2 linked regions of the Methylicorpusculum oleiharenae genome follow. Each later gene encodes a partner of the first gene's protein in a complex. Links are inferred from orthologs where the notes say so. Each region holds a gene or a part of one and is shown in the gene's direction. Other genes may lie near its edges. The genes, in order: tsaD and tsaB.

The links.
Region 2: the proteins of tsaD (region 1) and tsaB are in contact, whole or in part, in a solved structure (PDB 4WQ4), measured with the Escherichia coli proteins. The link is inferred for Methylicorpusculum oleiharenae from one-to-one orthologs.

Annotation. Positions count from the first base shown.
Region 1 is NZ_WUTY02000001.1:1,094,671-1,107,900, reverse strand. The notes cover bases 1,018-3,774. They hold tsaD (tRNA (adenosine(37)-N6)-threonylcarbamoyltransferase complex transferase subunit TsaD), read left to right. Parts: upstream 1,018-1,754; coding sequence 1,755-2,795; downstream 2,796-3,774. Other genes in these bases: folB (dihydroneopterin aldolase), read left to right, coding at 3,440-3,774; plsY (glycerol-3-phosphate 1-O-acyltransferase PlsY), read right to left, coding at 2,775-3,347; rpsU (30S ribosomal protein S21), read right to left, coding at 1,420-1,653; GO003_RS05235 (GatB/YqeY domain-containing protein), read right to left, coding at 1,018-1,398. In the rest of the region: dnaG (DNA primase), read right to left, coding at 1-744; more of GO003_RS05235, read right to left, coding at 949-1,017; more of folB, read left to right, coding at 3,775-3,793; folK (2-amino-4-hydroxy-6-hydroxymethyldihydropteridine diphosphokinase), read left to right, coding at 3,795-4,295; GO003_RS05205 (pteridine reductase), read right to left, coding at 4,312-5,043; GO003_RS05200 (GDSL-type esterase/lipase family protein), read left to right, coding at 5,050-5,655; twin-arginine translocase subunit TatC, read right to left, coding at 5,680-6,453; Sec-independent protein translocase protein TatB, read right to left, coding at 6,446-6,766; Sec-independent protein translocase subunit TatA, read right to left, coding at 6,775-6,993; GO003_RS05180 (phosphoribosyl-ATP diphosphatase), read right to left, coding at 7,027-7,347; hisI (phosphoribosyl-AMP cyclohydrolase), read right to left, coding at 7,340-7,732; imidazole glycerol phosphate synthase subunit HisF, read right to left, coding at 7,732-8,505; hisA (1-(5-phosphoribosyl)-5-[(5-phosphoribosylamino)methylideneamino]imidazole-4-carboxamide isomerase), read right to left, coding at 8,508-9,242; imidazole glycerol phosphate synthase subunit HisH, read right to left, coding at 9,302-9,970; imidazoleglycerol-phosphate dehydratase HisB, read right to left, coding at 9,983-10,576; translational GTPase TypA, read right to left, coding at 10,857-12,674; GO003_RS05145 (class I SAM-dependent methyltransferase), read right to left, coding at 12,795-13,230.
Region 2 is NZ_WUTY02000001.1:5,196,856-5,203,781, reverse strand. Bases 3,927-6,926 are described here. They hold tsaB (tRNA (adenosine(37)-N6)-threonylcarbamoyltransferase complex dimerization subunit type 1 TsaB), read left to right. Parts: upstream 3,927-5,084; coding sequence 5,085-5,768; downstream 5,769-6,926. Other genes in these bases: GO003_RS23195 (site-2 protease family protein), read left to right, coding at 6,451-6,926; GO003_RS23200 (L-threonylcarbamoyladenylate synthase), read left to right, coding at 5,813-6,436; GO003_RS23210 (ATP-dependent DNA helicase), read left to right, coding at 3,927-5,085. In the rest of the region: molecular chaperone DnaJ, read left to right, coding at 1-441; dapB (4-hydroxy-tetrahydrodipicolinate reductase), read left to right, coding at 446-1,252; GO003_RS23225 (DUF4124 domain-containing protein), read left to right, coding at 1,307-1,876; bfr (bacterioferritin), read right to left, coding at 1,963-2,427; GO003_RS23215 ((2Fe-2S)-binding protein), read right to left, coding at 2,613-2,804; more of GO003_RS23210, read left to right, coding at 3,169-3,926. UniProt on the Escherichia coli protein: Required for the formation of a threonylcarbamoyl group on adenosine at position 37 (t(6)A37) in tRNAs that read codons beginning with adenine.

The DNA of each region.
Region 1 (13,230 bases):
TAGCTCATATAGACCATAAACTTCATTACTTTTACTAAATAGGGACGTTTCAGGCGAATTCAAGTATTTGGGCAATGTATCATCTAAAACCCGCGCACCGAAGCCAACCACATTGCCCCGTTTATTTCTGATGGGAAACATGATTCGCCCGCGAAAACGATCATACGACCCACCCCCATCCCGAGCAACCAGCATACCTGTTTCGAGGAGATCCTTCGTATCGTATCGGCCTGACAATGAATTCCAGTCACCAGGAGCATAGCCCAACATAAACGACTTGGCGATTTCGCCGCTGACTCCCCGAACCTTAAGGTATTCAACCGCTTTCTTTGCTTCGGGATTCTGTTTCAGTTGCTCGGCATAAAAAGCAGCCACACTGCCCATCAGATTATAGAGATGACTGATATCTTTTTTTTCTGGCTGCTCAATGCCGACATCCTTTTCTCTTTGCACTTCGATGCCCGCGAATGCGGCAAGATCTTCAACCGCCTCCACAAAGTCAAGGTGATTGTAATCCATCAGAAAAGTTATCGCGTTACCGCTGGCGCCACAGCCGAAACAGTGGAAGAACTGTTTTTTGGCACTGACTGAAAAGCTGGGTGTTTTTTCTGTATGAAAGGGACAGCGAGCAACATAGTTGCTCCCCGTTTTTTTTAGAGGCACACGAGAGTCAATCAAATCAACGATATCAACCCGCGCCAGAAGGTCATTTATAAACGAGGAAGGTATCCTACCCGACATCATTCACCTTATATCTCGAATGAGTTAAGAGGCTTTCCCTGAATAAACAGACACAAATACCGCATGATCTTTGCCCAACTGCCACTGTAACAATATGGAATTCCATAAAGCATACAAACCATTTTCGAACCGCAAAAGACCGGCTTTTCAGCTTGGCAAATTGTGTATATGTTATGTGGAACTCCGCCTGAGGTAAGAATGGCGGAACTATCCCGCCAAGACACTTTTTATTTTTATACTTACCTGAGCCATATCTGCACGTCCCTGCATCTTCTCCTTAAGAGCATTCATCACTTTACCCATATCTTTAATAGATACCGCTCCTTGTGCTTCGACTTCCTCTCGAATCATTAAATCGATCTCTTCGTCTGTCAAGGCCTGAGGCAAATAGTCTTGTATGACTACAATTTCGGCCTCTTCAATTTCAGCAAGATCAATTCTTTCTGCGGCACGAAATTGTCGAATTGACTCTCTTCTCTGCTTGACCATCTTGTCCAGCACAAGAATAACCTGCTCATCATCCAATTCTATTCTTTCATCAACTTCGCGCTGCTTAATTGCAGCCATAATCAAGCGTATCACGCCTAGCTTAACTTTGGCTCCGCTTTTCATAGCGGCCTTCATATCTTCCCTGATCCGGTCTTTTAATAAATCCATCTAGCCTGCTCCCGCAAAAGATTAAATTTGTGGGCGTCCGCGACGCAAGTTTTTCAGTGCATAACGCTCACGAGCCAATTTTTTCAAATGTCTTTTTATCGCTGCTGCACCTTTGCGTTTTCGCTCGGCAGTGGGTTTTTCATAGAATTCACGACGACGCACTTCAGACAAAACGCCTGCTTTTTCACACGCACGCTTAAAGCGGCGGATTGCGATGTCAAATGGTTCGTTTTCTTTTACTTTAACTGACGGCATTTTACTAACCTGTATAATAATATCGAAAAATAAGACCCCTAAAGAGTCTCTGACACAAGGAAACTCTCAATTATACATTTTTTATTAATTATTTCAAAAATATGTACACTCTAGGCATAGAAACATCCTGTGACGAAACTGCCGTTGCAATTTATCATTCGAAATTAGGCCTTTGTCATCACCTTGTTTACAGCCAGGTTGAGATGCATAGCGAGTACGGGGGCGTTGTTCCGGAACTGGCTTCCAGGGACCACATTAGAAAGTTGATACCTTTGATAAACCAATGCCTGAATGAGGCAAACCTGGATAAACATGACATCAACGGCATTGCCTATACGGCCGGACCAGGACTCATGGGATCGCTGCTTGTGGGTGCAACCACCGCTCGCAGTCTGGCATGGAGCCTGGACATCCCTGCTATTGCTATTCACCATATGGAAGCACATCTTTTAGCTCCCTTACTGGAAAAAGACCCGCCCGATTTTCCTTTTTTGGCATTACTGATTTCAGGCGGACATACCCTGCTGGTAGCCGTTAAAAGCTTGGGTAACTATGTGTTATTGGGTGAGTCCCTGGATGATGCGGCAGGAGAAGCTTTCGACAAGACGGCTAAAATGCTGGGCCTGCCCTATCCAGGCGGTCCCCGACTAGCCAAATTGGCAGAGCAAGGCCAGCCTGTTTATAGCTTTCCCAGACCTATGACCGATAGGCCAGGCCTGGATTTTAGCTTTAGCGGATTAAAAACATTCACGATGAATACCTTACTCAGCACATCTCAAACAGGACAGGATAAAGCCAACATTGCTTTTGCTTTTCAAAAAGCCGTAGCCGGAACCTTAAGCATCAAGTGCAAACGCGCACTCCAACAGACCCAGCTGAAAAAGCTGGTTGTTGCCGGCGGCGTTAGTGCTAATGCCACTATTCGCGATGAACTCACGGCAATGGCAAAAAAAGAAAATGCTGCCATTTATTTCCCCCGGTTTGAGTTTTGTACCGACAATGCAGCCATGGTAGCCTACGCAGGCTGCCAAAGGTTTTTAGCGGACCAACACGACGACTTATGCATTCAGGCCAGGCCTCGCTGGCCTATCAACGAATTGCCCGGAGTGGACAATAAAACGTCAAGCTTCTTGCCCGGCTAACAGTCTTTGGATATTACTTTTATGACGCCAAAGCAAAATAATTGTCATCACTAGAGCGGCTAACAACAGATATATTTCTTTGGTAAGGTACCAGGTTACGATAGGAGAAATGGTTGAGGCAACTAATGCTGACAAAGAGGAAATTTTTGAAATCTTGTAAATGGAAAACCAGATTGCCATAAAAATCAAACCTAACCACCATGAAAAACCGAGCAGCACACCTATTGATGTTGCCACCCCTTTTCCCCCTTTAAAACCAAAAAAAACAGGGTACAAATGGCCTAAAAATGCAGCCAGCCCGGTCATTGCCAAAATCTCTGGAGATACATTCAACAGATTTGCAAAATAGACCGGCAGCAAACCTTTCAACAAATCGCCGAGCAAGGTAATGGCCGCTGCTTTTTTACCCCCTATCCGCATCACATTAGTTGCACCTGGATTGCCCGATCCTTGATCACGTGGATCCGGCAAACCCATTAGCTTGCAGACCAAAATCGCACTCGAAATCGAACCCGCCAAATAAGCTAATGGAATAAATGACCATTCAAACATTGTTTACCTCTCGACAACGCCAAACTTGTAACCCAGAGTCAATTCCCTGATACTTACCTTTTTTAAAGCGCACATGATAACCGGAAAAGACAATGGATATTATTTTTTTAGGCGGGCTGGAAATACAAACAATCATTGGCATTTATGACTGGGAAAGAACCACAAAACAGACAGTGGTTCTTGATATTGAAATGGCCTTCGACATAAAAAAAGCGGCTGAAACCGATGACATTAGCTATACGCTCGATTACAAAACCGTATCGAAACGCGTGATCGCTTTCGTCGAATCAAGCCAGTTTTTTTTGGTCGAAAAATTAACTGAGGAGATAGCTCAGCTAATTCTGAACGAGTTTAATATCAGCCGGGTTAAAATCACGCTGAATAAAAAAGGCGCTATTCGTGGCGCTAATGACGTTGGCATAATTATCGAACGAGGACATCAATAACATGGCTCTTTGCTTCATAAGCATTGGCAGCAACATTGATAAGGATATCAATATCCCCTCCAGCCTACATGCGCTAAAACAACTGTTCGGTGAATTACTGATTTCCAGTGTTTACCAATCCAAGGCCGTGGGCTTTGAAGGCGAGGATTTTTACAATTTGATTGTCGGTTTCAATACAAACCTGGATGTAAACAGCGTCGCTCAGCGTCTCAGAGAGATTGAATTAAATCACGGCCGATGCCGAGATAGTAAAAAATTCTCGGCAAGAACGCTGGATCTCGATCTTGTTCTTTATGATGACTTGATACTTAATGATGGCCGCCTGCAAATCCCTCGCGCTGAAATCGAGGACTATGCTTTTGTGTTGGAACCGCTTGCCGAAATTGCGCCTGACCTCCGTCACCCTATCAGTCATCGTACTTATGCTGAAATATGGGATAGCTTTGATAAACGCCGCATTGATCAACAGAAAGTCATACCTGAATGGTTAAACACTGTTTAAAACCAATAAAGTTCGCTTAGCAAGACAGCGTCCGCCCTCCATCAATCTTGATCTCCTGCCCTGTAATATAATCAGCATCTTGAATAAGGAATTTCACTGCCCGTGCAATATCTTCCGGCTTCCCGCAATGACCCAGTGGAATTTTTTCTATAATGTTCTTTTGCTCGGCTTCGGTACTGTCGTATTCAGGCCATAATATCGCTCCGGGAGAAACGGTGTTGACTCTGACTTCAGGGCCGCACTCTTTAGCCAGCACCTTGGTCATAGCAACTAATCCCGCCTTAGCAATGCTGTATACAGGATAACCCTCCAGGCCACGCTCAGCATGTATGTCTGCAATATTGACAATGCAGCCCTGGCGGCAGCGAAGCTCCGGCAGCAAAGCCTTGGCCAGGAAAAAAGGCGCTTTCAAATTTGTGCCCAGCAAATCCTCCCAAGCGCTCTCAGTCACCGAATCCAAAGGTGTGGGATAAAAAGACGATGCATTGTTTACCAACACATCCAGCTTCCCCCACACGGCTACCGCCTCCTTGGCCAAAGCATCAATAGCTTGCATATCCAATAAATTACCGGACAAAGCCACTGCAGAGTCGGGACGAAGATCATTCAGTTCAGCACAAAGGTTTCGCGCATCATCACCCGAAGACCTATAATGCAAAATCATATTAAAGCCCTGTTGATGTAACAACCGGCAACAGACTGCTCCTATTCTCCTGGCCGCACCGGTAATCAGCACAATTTTTTGCATAAGCCTATGAACCCCATAAAAAATTCTTTTATTTTAATCTGCCTGCTGCTGACTGCTTGCGCACACTTTCAGTTGACTTCTATAAGTCTGCCGAGAAATGCCACTATTCTGGCTTTTGGGGACAATCTGACCTACGGCACAACACTTACCGACCCGAATGCTTACCCGAATATTCTTAGCGAGCTCACTCTGCTTCCAGTAATCAATGGCGGTAAAACTAAAGAACTGACTCGCGATGCAATTGCCAGACTCATCGAATTGCTGGATCAGCAGCACCCCGATCTTGTTATTCTGGCTCACGGAGGCAGTGACATGCAGAATAATATTCAGCATGAAGAAACGATAACTAACCTGGAAGCAATGATCATCGAGATCAAAAATCGCAATATCAAAGTGTTGCTTCTCGGACTGCCTTCTCATCCTCAAAGCGGTTTCAGCGCATCGTTCTATCAGCAACTCGCGACTCGCCAGAATGTGCCCGTCGAATTGGACTTAGTACCTGATTTGATGAAGGACCCGGCGCTGACCGCCGATACCTTGCGCCTCAACGAAACAGGTAACGAAAAGCTGGCAGAATCACTGCATAATTTGATTTTTATATCGGAAGAATAAATGTGAAGTTGTTTGACTAAATAATCACTCATCTTCCCCGGTCGTGGTTTGCAAGTCGTTATCATGTTTGCGTACGAATAAACGCGAGAACAATAGGCCTACTTCAAACAACATCCACATTGGAATAGCCAATAAGGTCTGTGATATTGCATCGGGTGGTGTCAGCAACATCCCGATAATAAAAGCCCCAACAATCACATAAGGACGCTTTTCGGCTAAATCAGCCGGCGATGTCAAACCTGTCCAAACCAGAACTATGGTGAATATCGGCACTTCAAAGCAAATGCCGAAAGCAAAAAACAGGGTTAGCACAAAATCCAGGTATTTACTGATATCCGTCATTACCGCAACCCCTTCCGGTGCTGCGGCCGTTAAAAACCCGAAAATCAACGGAAAAACGACGAAATAGGCAAAAGCCACGCCCAAGTAAAACAGAAATGTGCTCGCAACAAGCAGCGGCAGGATCATTTTCCGTTCGTTCTTATACAACCCCGGCGCCACAAAAGCCCAGAATTGATACAGGATAATAGGCACTGCTATGAATACCGAAAGAACCAACGCCAGCTTAAACGGAGTGAAAAAAGGGGATGCGACATCAATCGCAATCATCGTGCTATTTTCTGGCAAATGCTTTAACAGCGGTCCGGCCAGATAACTGTATATCTGATTTGCATAGGTCGCTAAACCCAGAAACACAACCAGAACAGAAAGAACGACTTTTAAAATCCGATTTCGTAGCTCGATTAAATGCGAGATGAAAGGCAGTTCTTCTTGATGATCAAAAGTATGTTTACTCATCGACAGGCTTTGTTTTTCCGCTCAATTGTTTGGGAACGGAATCAATTGATTCTTTCAGGTTTTGGGAAGCCTGTTTGACTTCTGAAATAGTTTCGTTCAGATCTTCAAGTGACGCATGTTCCCGCAAGGTTTGCCGAATCTCTTCAGCCTGTAATTCTTCTTTGATTTCAGCCTTGACAGCCGCGACCATACTGCGTGTTTTACCCAGCCAGTAGCCTGCAATCCGCGCAGCCTTGGGGAGTCGTTCAGGCCCAATCACTAGCAGACTGACCAAACCCACCATGCAAATTTCCCAAAAACCAACGTCAAACATAATGTTGTCTAAACTTTTTTGTCATCTTTTGATTCGACATGACTGACGATATCGTCTTCGTCATCTTTATCCGGCAGGTTTTTTCCAGCCTCTCCATCTTTCATGGCTGAACGAAAACCCTTGATGGCGCCGCCCAGATCTGAACCGATATTGCGCAGTCTTTTTGTGCCGAACAACACAATGACGATAACTAAAACTATGAGTAATTGAGTAACACTGATGCCCATTTTGACTCCGAATTGGCTTATGCCGAAATGATGTTAATTTTTTTTGCGTTTTGCTTTTTCCTCTAATCCGGATAAACCAAAGCGCCGCTGTAATTCTTGCAGGACCTGCTCCGGCCCCAGACCTTGTTGAGCCAGCAACACCATGCAATGGAACCACAAGTCTGCTGTTTCATAAATAATTTGCTCTTTATCACCGTTTTTAGCGGCAATAACCGTTTCTGTAGCCTCTTCACCAATTTTTTTTAAAATACTGTCCAAACCTTTTGCATAGAGGCTGGCAACATAAGATTTTTCTTCCGTCGCCTGTTTGCGCTGTTCCAGTATATCGGCTAATTGTTGCAAAACATCATTCATGATTGTATATCGCTTTAGGGTCTTTTAGTACCGGATCAACAGCCTGCCATTGACCATCGACCAGTTTTCTGTAAAAACAGCTGTGCCGCCCGGTATGACAGGCGATACCGTCGTGCTGATCAACGGCTAATAAAATAACATCTTCATCACAGTCCAGGTAAAGTGAAATGACTTTCTGTCTGTGCCCGGATTCTTCGCCTTTGCGCCAAAGCCGGTTTCTTGACCGGGACCAATAGACCGCATAGCCTTCCTCGACCGTCAATGCCAGCGACTCACGATTCATCCAGGCAAACATTAACACTTTTCCGGTATCGGCCTGCTGGGCGATGACCGGTATCAGACCTTCGCTGGTCCAGCGTATTTCATCCAACCAATCGCCTGTCACTATAAACGCACCTCAATGCCGCGTGATGCCATATGTTGCTTGGCTTCAAGCACACTGTGTTCAGCAAAATGAAAAATACTGGCTGCCAAAACCGCATCGGCTTTACCTTCCATAATGCCTTCAGCAAGATGCTCCAGATTACCCACTCCGCCTGAAGCGATGACCGGAACAGAAACCGCTTCACTGATAGCACGAGTCAAGATCAGATCAAATCCCTCACGCGTGCCATCTCTGTCCATACTGGTCAATAAAATTTCACCCGCGCCATAATCAACCATTTTCTTTGCCCATTCAACCGCATCGATACCGGTTCCTTTTCGGCCTCCATGAGTAAAAATCTCCCACCGGTTGGCTTCGTGTAGACCACTGACTTTTTTCGCATCTATTGCAACAACAATGCATTGTGATCCGAATCGTTGCGCAGCCTGCCTGACGAAATCCGGATTGAATACCGCTGCACTGTTAATACCAACCTTATCAGCACCTGCATTCAACATGCGCCGGATATCGTCCAGGGTTCTTATGCCCCCACCCACGGTCAAAGGAATAAATACTTCACTGGCTACTTGTTCGACGACATGAACAATCGTTTCCCTGTTATCGTGAGTGGCCGTTATATCGAGAAAGGTCAGTTCGTCTGCGCCCTCACGGTCATAACGTCTCGCAATTTCAACAGGATCACCGGCATCTCTGATATCGACAAACTTTACACCTTTGACCACTCGGCCATTATCAACATCCAGACAAGGTATGACGCGTTTTGCTAAGCCCATAACTAATCGAATGTCTCGGCTAACAGTGCAGCGGAGGCAAAATCAAGAGTTCCTTCATATATTGCCCGGCCGGTTATGGCACCCATGATTCCATCACTGACATATTTGCCCAGCTCTTGAATGTCCCTGATATCCGTGATACCGCCTGAAGCAATAACTGGAATGTTGATTGACCTGGCTAATTTTGCGGTGGCTTCTACATTGACACCGTTCATCATGCCGTCCCTTGTAATATCGGTGTAGACAATGGCCTCGACACCGTCTGCCTCAAATTTTTGAGCCAAATCAATCACATCATGATGCGATAATTTGGACCAACCATCAATCGCCACTTTTCCTTCTTTTGCATCCAGACCGACAATAATATGACCGGGAAACTCAATCGCAACATCTTTTACAAAATGCGGCGCGCTGACCGCTTTAGTTCCTATAATCACGTATTGAACACCTGCATCGAGATAGCTTTGAATCGTATCCTCATCGCGGATACCGCCCCCGATTTGAATAGGAAGTTCCGGATAAGCCTGGACTATACGATGGATGACAGCCGCATTTTTTGGTTTTCCGGCAAATGCGCCGTCCAAATCAACCAAATGAATCCGCTTGGCTCCGGCTTCCACCCATTTACCGGCAACAGCTACCGGATCATCTGAAAAAACCGTATCTTCGTCCATCCTGCCCTGCCGCAAGCGTACGCATTTTCCTTCTTTTAAGTCAATTGCAGGTATCAGCAACATAATAATAGCTTCCTAAAGATCTTACTGAATGCCGGAAAGGTGACCGGACAAAACTTAGGTTAAACACGCCCATCCCAATGTAAAAAATTGCGCAGAAGCTGAAGACCTGCCGTCTGGCTTTTTTCGGGATGAAATTGAACCGCGAATATATTTTCGCGCGCTAAAGCACAGGCAAACGCCTCTGGGTAATCGGCCGTGGCCGAGATCACTGATTTATCATCAGGGACCGTAAAATAGCTATGGACAAAATAAAAACGACTCGCCTGACTGATGTTTTCCCATAATGGATGGACATTAAAATGGACTTGATTCCAGCCCATATGCGGCACTTTTAATGTGTTTCCATCCTGGTCTTTTAAGTGCTCAGGAAAACGGACGACATGTCCGGCAATCAAATTTAAACCTTGCGTCTTGAGTTCGCAGTTTTGATCCGAATCACCGCTGCTTTCCTCACTATCGGTCAGCAATGCCTGCATGCCGAGACAAATTCCCAGAAAAGGTTTATCGCCTGCAACTGTTTTTATGATCTCGGTAAGACCGTTTTCCTGTAATGCATGAATGCAATCGCCGATTGCACCCACACCGGGAAAGACAATGCGATCCGCATCAAGAATGGTCTGATGATTATTCGTGATACTGATATCAATTTGGGAATCTGCATGTTGCAGAGCTTTAGCGATGGAATGCAAATTACCCATTCCATAATCAATGACAGCGACTGAAGACATAATAGTGTGAAATTAAAGAACGCCTTTGGTAGAAGGCATAATGCCCGCCATACGTGGATCTAAATCTACGGCCATACGGACGGCGCGTCCCATTGCTTTGAATATGGTCTCAGCAACATGGTGTGCATTGACCCCTTTCAAATTATCGATATGCAAGGTAACACCCGCATGATTAACAAATCCCTGAAAGAATTCCCGGAAAAGATCAACATCAAAACGGCTAACGCTGGCTCTGGGAAATTTGACATCATAAACGAGGCCGGGGCGGCCTGAAAAATCGATCACAACCCGGGATAATGCTTCATCCAGAGGAACATAAGCATGTCCATAGCGATAAATGCCTTTTTTGTCACTCAGCGCGGCAGCAAAAGCCTGGCCCAGCGTGATGCCGATATCTTCGACAGTATGATGATCGTCAATATGCAAATCGCCTTTTGCTTCAATGGTCATATCAATCAGGCCATGTCTGGCAATCTGATCCAGCATGTGTTCTAGAAAAGGAATACCCGTTGAAAAGGATGAATTTCCTGTTCCATCTAAATTAATCTTAACTTTTATTTGCGTTTCAAGCGTGTTGCGCTCGATTTCCGCGGTGCGTGATTCCATAACAACTATAGACTAAAGGTTAATCCAAACATTCTACTATGAAAGTTTCTAGATGCTGTCTATTATGTTGAGAGTATGCACAACAAACTTTTTCAATTCTCTGCTGTACAACTCTTATCATTATTTGTATTTAGTTTTTGAAATTATTCAGCGTAGGTTACGATTGGCGACAGCCAACCCAACATTTCAAAACCATGGTCTCAAAAGTTGAGTTGCGAAATGAACGCAACCCAAACCACGCTAAACAATTACCAATAATTTAAAATACCAGACCGCATTTTTATACGCCTGAACGTGATACCCGCTTTCTATCATTTTCGGTCAGTAGCCTTTTGCGCAACCTGATCGATTTGGGTGTTACTTCCACCAACTCATCTTCATCGATAAATTCCAAAGCTTGTTCTAGCGTAAATTTTTGAATCGGGCTTAATGTCAACGCCTCGTCGCTTCCGGATGCTCGCATATTCGTCAACTGCTTGGCCTTGGTAGGATTGACCACCAAATCGTTAGCTCGCGAATGTATGCCCACTAACATTCCCTCGTAAACTTCATCACCGTGTACCAGGAATAAATCGCCACGTTCCTGTAAGTTAAACAAACCGAACGAGACGGCTTTTCCTTGCAGCATTGAGATTAGCACGCCACGTTGACGTTTGCCCACTGTTCCCGGTCTGAGCGGCCCATAATTTTCAAACACATGATAAAGAAGGCCTGATCCTGACGTTGCGGTCAAAAATTCGGATTGAAAACCGATCAAGCCTCTTGAAGGCACAATATATTCCAAACGGACCCGGCCTTTACCATCCGGCACCATATTCTGTAAATCGCCTTTGCGGTCACCCATTTTTTCCATAATGGTGCCTTGATGAATTTCTTCCACCTCAATGGTCACCATTTCAAACGGCTCACATTTTACGCCATCGATCTCCTTGATGATGACTTCCGGCCTGGAAACTCCCAGCTCAAATCCCTCACGTCGCATATTTTCTATCAATACGGACAAATGCAATTCGCCGCGACCGGATACTTTGAATTTATCGGGATCCTCTGTATCCTCTACACGCAGCGCCACATTATGCTGCAGTTCTTTTTCCAGGCGCTCGCGAATCTGCCTTGAGGTGACATACTTACCTTCTCTACCGGCAAACGGTGAATTATTGACTTGAAACGTCATGGTCACGGTAGGCTCATCCACAGACAGTGGCGTCATAGCCTCTACCGCATCAGGATGGCACAAGGTTTCCGAAATTTCCAGCTTGTCAATTCCGGTAAACGCGATAATGTCGCCAGCTCTTGCTTCAGGCACTTCCACTCGTTCTAAACCGTGAAACCCGAATATTTGCAAAATACGTCCTTTGCGCGTCACGCCTTCGCGATTGATCAATGTCAGTGACATATTTGACTTAACAGCGCCACGCTGAATCCGGCCAATGCCGATAACGCCCACATAGGAATTGTAATCCAGACTGGAAACCTGCATTTGGAAAGGACCTTCCAAATCAACATTAGGCGGACTGACTTTATCAACAATCGTCTGGAATAAGGGCGTCATATCACCTTCGGTAGCAGTAGATTCCAAACTTGCATAACCGTTCAAGGCTGAAGCATAGATAATAGGAAAATCCAATTGTTCATCAGTTGCACCCAAACGATCAAATAAATCAAAGGTTTGATCAACAACCCAGTCAGGACGAGCGCCGGGGCGATCAATTTTATTGATTACCACGATAGGCTTCAATCCCAATGCAAATGCCTTTTGCGTCACAAAACGCGTTTGCGGCATAGGACCATCCACGGCATCGACCAAAAGCAGGACCGAGTCTACCATTGAGAGTACCCGTTCAACTTCACCGCCAAAGTCGGCATGGCCCGGGGTGTCCACAATATTGATGTGATATCCCTCCCAATCAATTGCGGTATTTTTCGCCAGAATCGTAATTCCGCGCTCTCTCTCAAGATCGTTAGAGTCCATCATCCGCTCAGAAATCTTTTCATGGTCTTTGAAAGTCCCCGATTGTTGCAGTAACTTATCTACCAGGGTTGTTTTGCCATGGTCTACGTGAGCAATGATTGCAATATTTCTTAATTGTTGGATCACTTAAAATGTACTCTAGTATTGTGTTGATTAAAATATGATTTTTTAAAGGCATTAGCTCAGCTATTCCTTTGTGTGTTAATGCCTGTTTATTGGTCTTGACTATTCAAACAGTTTTTTGCCTCAATCTAAAGACTTAAGCTGTTTCCGCCCTATAAATTGAGCTTCATTTCTAAGACCTTGTGAAGTATCGCCAATACGCTGATTATCCCGGTAATACAGCACATCTAACGGCGCAAAAAGCTTGAGTAATTCTGTATTTTCCAACAGAAAATCTCGATTCGATGGACCCTTCTCATTCACCTTGGTAAGAGTAAATGTTTGATAAAAGAGCAAACCTCCCGGCACTAAGCTCGCTATTATCGCATCACACAGAGTCCGGTCAAGAAACCTTGAGACTACTATGACATGAAAACGGGAGGGTACAAAACATTCTGCACCGATAAAACATTGTCGCACAGAAACGTTAAGCTTTTTTGACCCGGCATACTGTTTTAATTTAGCCAGTGCGACACCCGAGCAATCCCACGCTTCTGTAATCAGTCCCTGCGCTGCCAGA
Region 2 (6,926 bases), 4.1 Mb from region 1 along the record:
GGGGAAGGTGAGGCCGGACTCAATGGGGGACCTTCCGGCGATTTATATGTTCAGATCAATGTCAGAGATCATGCGATATTCACTCGAGATGGCGCCAACTTGTATTGTGAAGTGCCTATTAGTTTTCCAACTGCTTGTTTAGGCGGAGAGCTTGAGGTCCCGACACTGGATGGTAAGGTTAAACTTAAAATTCCGGCGGAGACACAAACCGGAAAATTATTCAGGTTGAGAGGCAAAGGCGTAAAGCCGGTTAGAGGCGGTGCGGTAGGTGACTTGCTTTGCCGGGTCATTATTGAGACGCCGATTCATTTAACCAAAGACCAAAGAGACATGATTGAACAATTGGGGCAATCCTTGGTGGGTGGTGGTAAGCATCATAGTCCACAGGAACATTCCTGGCTGGACGGTGTAAAAAGCTTTTTTGAAAAACTGACAGGTTAGATTTATGGTCCGCGTTGCAATTGTGGGTGTTTCGGGCCGGATGGGCCTATGCTTGATCAAAGCCGCTGCGTTGTCCGGTTCCGCCGAATTAACTGCGGCTTTGTCCCGTCCTGAGAGTTTGTCAATCGGCAAAGATGCCGGTGAGTTGGCCGGTTTAAGTCCTTTGGCAGTTCAGGTGACCGATGATCTGGCTTCTGTGACTGAGCATTTTGATATCTTGATTGACTTTACCCGGCCGGAATCAACTTTACGCTACATTGAAATTTGTCAAAGTGCCGGTAAAGGTATTGTGATCGGCACGACCGGTTTTAATGAAGCGCAAAAAAATCTGATTAAATCGGCATCTGAGAATATCCCTGTCGTATTGGCGCCGAACATGAGTGTCGGCGTCAATCTATCGCTCAAATTGCTGGAAATGACCGCGAAAGTCATGGGGACCTATACAGACATAGAGATTATTGAGGCCCATCACCGTCATAAAATCGATGCGCCGTCGGGAACGGCATTACGCATGGGTGAGGTGGTAGCCGAAGCATTGGGGCGCGATTTAAAAGACTGTGCCGTTTATGGAAGAGAAGGGGTCACGGGGGAACGTGATCGAAAAACGATTGGTTTCTCTACCATTCGTGCCGGTGATATTGTCGGCGAGCATACCGTCATGTTTGCCGATGAGGGTGAACGTGTTGAAATAACTCACAAAGCCACCAGCCGTATGACGTTTGCCAACGGAGCTGTCAGAGCGGCTGTTTGGCTTCAAGGCAAGCCTAATGGATTCTATGACATGCTGGACGTACTGGGGTTGAAAGACTGAGATTTAAAGGGTCTTTGATCCTTAATGCCACATCAGACCGATGAGGTGTGTCCTATGAAGATCATCCTAATAGCATTAACCGTCACCGTTTTTGTGACGATTGAATCTGCGCAGGCCCAGGTTTTTAAATGCACCTTTCCATCCGGAAAAGTGCATTTTCAAGATGATGAGTGTCCATCAGAAGCGCAACAAGATTCTTTAAAAATTAAAGAAATGACGCCAGAGCAGAGGGTTGAGTCTGAAGCTCGTTTGAGGCAGTGGCAACTCGAGCAGGACGAAAAAGAGTCCAAAATAAAAAAAGCAGAACAGGAAAGGCGTGCTGAGAATGCCCGGTTGGAAGAAATCGAAGCCTTAAAGCGTAGCGCCAATGCTCAGGAAGACTTGGCGGAAACCAAACGCCGGGAACTCGAACTCCTTCAGCAGCAACCTTCAGTCAACATCTATCAGCCCTATTATCCGTTAGCCGTTCCATATAGAGAAAACGATTGGCGGAATCATCGCAAAGATCACTACGGTGACAAGAAACATAATAAAGCCCCGGTGATTGATAGAAATCAAAATCGTAGCGTCAATCAGGGAATCACCAATGACAGCGTCAATATAATCAGCAGGCCAAGACGCTAGCCTCGACCCGTTCAAAAAGGCTGTTTTGAGGGTTTAACTTTTTAACAAATTAGGGCGAATAGAATTCGCCCTGCTTGACGGGGAAGTTACATTTGAGATTGCAAATAGTTTTGCAGACCGATTTGTTCAATCAGTTCCAATTGTGTTTCCAGCCAGTCAATGTGTTCTTCCTCACTTTCGAGGATGGCTTCAAATAATTCTCTGGAAATGAAGTCTTGGACCGTTTCACAATAGATTATGGCTTCTTTTAAAAGCGGGACGGCCTGATATTCAAGCTTAAGATCACAAGACAGCATTTCCTGCGGATTTTCACCAATTAACAGTTTGCCAAGATTTTGCAGGTTTGGTAATCCCTCCAGAAATAAAAGCCGCTCAATCAGGCGATCGGCGTGTTTCATTTCATCGATCGATTCGTGATATTCCTTTTCGTTCAGTTTAGAAAAGCCCCAGTTTTTATACATGCGAGCATGTAAGAAATACTGATTGATAGCGGTCAGTTCGTTTTCAAGCGCTTTGTTGAGAAATTCAATAACCTTTGGATCGCCTTTCATTTTTGCCTCGTGGATTTGATAAATGGACGCGCAAGGGCAATATGGCAGTGAGGGCTTTAAAGTTAAGGGCATAAGTAGCAGTCAAATTCCAGAAAGGTAGGTTTTCCTGCAAACTTCATTCAAGCTCAGCTATTTAAACGTTACAAATTTACCTGAAAGATAAATATAAAACCTGCCAATGCTTCTTACGCAGCAGCCCACATTATAGGCGTTTGCGCGCGGTGTTCGTCAAGCAACTGTTTTACATGCGGCGAACATTTGCCGCAAACAGTTCCAACGCCCAAACATTGATTCAGGTCTTTACGAGAACAATAGCCATTGCTGATAGCCGATTTTATTTGCTTGTCAGTTACTGCTTTACAAACGCAAACATACATTGTGAATCTCCTGGAATTGTTTGTCATGTAAATAATAACAATTCTCATTAGAAAGTAAAGTCGTTTTTGGTATCTTTTGTGATGAAGTTTGCATAATCCGATATTTCGTATCAAATTCAAGCTTTTTAAACAAACTGACAACCCAATAAACAGTTTAATATTCATCGGGTTACGGATAAAGGCGATGAGCTTGACTGTTCCGTCACTCAGAATGAGTGGCGTGTTATTCACCTGCCATGAAAAAATCAATGATCATGGCTGCCTTAATAAAGATCAGTGAATGACATAAACATTTTAATTACGCTTGAATACTGACGATGTTCCTGCGTACACTTCCATCTTTTGTTATCAGCCTGTTATTAGAGTGATTGAACTGGAAGCATTTTTTGGTAGTGATGGGCCGCTGGCTAAAGTCATTAAAGGCTATAAGCCTCGTGCTGCGCAAATAGAAATGGCGTTAGCCATTGCCGAATCGATTGACCAAAAGAAGGACTTGATTGCGGAAGCCGGCACCGGCACAGGCAAAACATTTGCTTATCTGATCCCTGCTATTTTATCGGGAAAAAAATCCATCATTTCCACCGGAACGAAAAATCTACAAGATCAGTTGTTTTTTAATGACCTACCTGTTATCCGACAGGCCGTTACAGTGCCGTTTGTCGCGGCCTTGTTAAAGGGAAGAAGCAATTATCTTTGTTCATTTAGGCTTGATAATTCACTCAATTCGGCTCTGGGTTTCAGTAAGGAAGACGCCTCGGCATTGACAAAAATTCAGTCATGGGCCAAACGCACGCAATCCGGCGATATTGCAGAAATGCAGGATGTGAGTGAGGCTAATCCTGTGTGGTCTTTAGCTACGTCGACGGCAGACAATTGTCTGGGTGTTGATTGCCCTGACTATGAACAGTGTTTTCTGGTTAAAGCCAGAAAAAAGGCGCAGGAGTCGGATATTCTGGTGGTCAATCATCACCTGCTTTGCGCTGACTGGTCGATACGGGAAATTGGTTTTGGCGAGTTATTGCCCGATGCTGAGCTGGTAGTGATTGACGAAGCGCATCAGTTGGCCGATACCGCCTCCAATTTTTTGGGTATTTCATTCGGAGCCAGGCAATTAGATGATTTGGCTAAAGATGCGTTGGTTGAATATTTTAAAGATGCTACCGATATGCCCGATTTACGTACTGCTTGCGAAGAACTGGATCTTCAGATCAAAGCGGCGCGATTGTCATTTGGGCTTGAATTGAAAAAAGGGGATTGGGAGGACATCGAACATAATCAGGCGATCTGTGAGGCGCTGACAGAATTAGGTCAAAAGCTGAAATTTTTGCAGGATCAGTTGGAACTGGCCTCAGTTAAAACCAAAACACTGGAAGGCTGTTTCAAAAGAGCTCAGGAGTTGAGCGAGCAATTCAAGCTCATCATGCAGGACCATGATGGAAAATGGATACGCTGGTATGAAACGCATAAAAAAACCTTCACGCTAAGCCGAACGCCGCTGGATATTGCCTCTGAGTTTCGCGCCTTCATGAAACTGCATCCTGCTACCTGGGTTTTTACTTCTGCAACATTGAGTGTTGCCAATAAATTCGATCATTTTTCACGCAGTCTCGGACTGACCGAGCCAATCTGTCAGAGTTGGGAGAGTCCGTTTGATTATGCCAACCAATCCTTGTTTTATCATCCCAAGGGATTGCCGCAGCCCTCCACACCTAATTTTACGGAGCGTATTGTTGAATTTGCCTTGCCTGTTCTGGAAGCCAGTAAAGGTAGAGCGTTTTTTTTGTTTACCAGTTACCGCGCACTGAATCAGGCGGCGGAGTTGCTGGCTGGAAAAATGCCTTATCCATTACTGGTTCAGGGAACCCGGCCAAAAGGGCTGTTGTTGGAGGCTTTTAAACAAGCCGGTAATGCGGTTTTATTGGGCACTTCCAGTTTTTGGGAGGGTGTCGATGTCAGGGGGGATGCCTTATCCTGTGTAATTATCGATAAACTGCCGTTTGCAGCTCCGGGCGATCCGGTCCTGAAAGCCAGGCTGGCGTCAATGGAACGGCAAGGTCGCAACGCATTTTTCGAACACCAAATTCCTGCTGCAGCGATTGCATTACGTCAGGGTGTAGGTCGTCTGATTCGGGATGTGGATGACAAAGGTGTGCTGATGGTGTGTGATCCCAGGCTTTTAAAACGTTCATATGGGCAGATTTTTCTCGACAGCGTACCTTCAATGCGGCGGACCCGGAATATTGAAGACGTAAAAGCTTTTTTTCAAGATGAGAATACGTGATGAAATTACTTGCAGTTGAAACGGCAACTGAAGCCTGTTCTGCAGCTTTGCTGATTAATGGGGAAATCCGTGAGCGCTTCGAATTGGCCCCCCGGATCCATACTCAACGCATTTTGCCAATGATCGAATCACTGATGGCCGAGGCTGATTTACGGCCTCAACAATTGGATGCTGTCGCCTTTGGCTGTGGTCCCGGGTCTTTTACAGGCGTTAGGATTGCGACCGGAGTCATTCACGGAATTGCCTTTGGCGCAGACTTGCCTGTTGTGCCTGTGTCCACGCTTGCTGCTTTAGCGCAGGATGCGTTTGACTCTACTAACGCATCCGTGGCTTTTAGCGCCATGGACGCACGGTTAACCGAAATATTTTGGGCGGTTTATCAACGTGACGCAAACGGTTTTGCCCAATTGGCAGGTAAAGAGAGCGTGATACCCGCTGATCAGGCTGACGCGTGCCATCAAAAAGGTATCGGGGTGGGCAGTGCCTGGCGTGTTTACTCCGAGGTCTTGCTGGCTAAATTAACGCAAAGTGTTATTTCTTTTGACGCGGACCGTTTGCCGCGAGCTGCGGCTGTGGCTTCGTTGGGCGCGCAGGGCATGCTTGCCGGAAAGGCCGTTCCAGTTGAAGAGGCGATGCCCGTTTATCTGAGAGACAAAGTCGCAAAGAAAGAATCTGAGCGATAATGAGGTATAATGCCCGGTTTTTGAATTGGCGAAATTAAAACGTCATGGCTCAGTTTTTTCAAATACATCCCGAAACACCCCAGGCACGCTTGATTGTGAGAGCTGTCGATATTGTTCACAGCGGCGGGGTTATCGTTTATCCAACTGATTCATCCTACGCAATAGCCTGTCACATGGGTGATAAACATGCGCTGGACAGGATTCGCAGGATCCGTCAGTTAGATGATAAACATAACTTTACTTTGGTCTGTAAAGATCTGACGCAAATTTCGACCTTTGCGAAAATCAGCAATGATGCGCACCGGTTAATCAAAGCGCTGACGCCGGGGGCTTTCACCTTTATCCTGGACGCCACCCGTGAGGTGCCGCGCCGCTTGCAACATCCCAAGAAAAAAACCATAGGTATCCGTATTCCCAATAATGCAATAGCAAGACAGTTAGTTGAAAACCTTGATGAGCCCCTGTTCAGTTCGACACTGGTGTTGCCGGGGGAGGAGGATGCGATGATTGATCCTTATGAAATCAGAGAGCGACTGGAGCATGAGGTCGATCTGGTTATCGATGGAGGTGTTGTTAAGTACGAACCTACGACCATTATCTCCTTTTCAGGACAGACTGCCGAAATTATCAGGCAGGGTAAAGGTCAGGCACCCATGTTGGAAAAATAGAAGAGAATACCGTCATGATGAACGAATTAAGTATGGTGCAACGGATTGTCGTTTGGGTGTTGCCGGTCGTCTTTGCGATTACCGTGCATGAGGTTGCTCATGGCTGGATGGCAAAAAAATACGGGGATAACACGGCTTTTCTGCAAGGCCGTTTGACTTTAAATCCTATCAAGCATATTGACTGGCTGGGCACCATCATTATCCCCGGTATATTACTGCTGACCTTTACAGGATTTATATTCGGTTGGGCAAAACCAGTTCCGGTCGATGCCAGAAATTTTAAAAATCCTAAACAAAATATGGCTATCGTTGCCCTGGCAGGTCCGGTCTCGAATATTTTGATGGCGACAGGCTGGGCGTTATTGGCGCGGCTGGGTGTCATCCTTAATCTGGACTTTGTATCGCTGCCTCTGATCTACACCGGGATAGCCGGCATCACGATCAATTTGGTATTGGCATTACTCAATCTGCTGCCGATACCGCCGCTGGA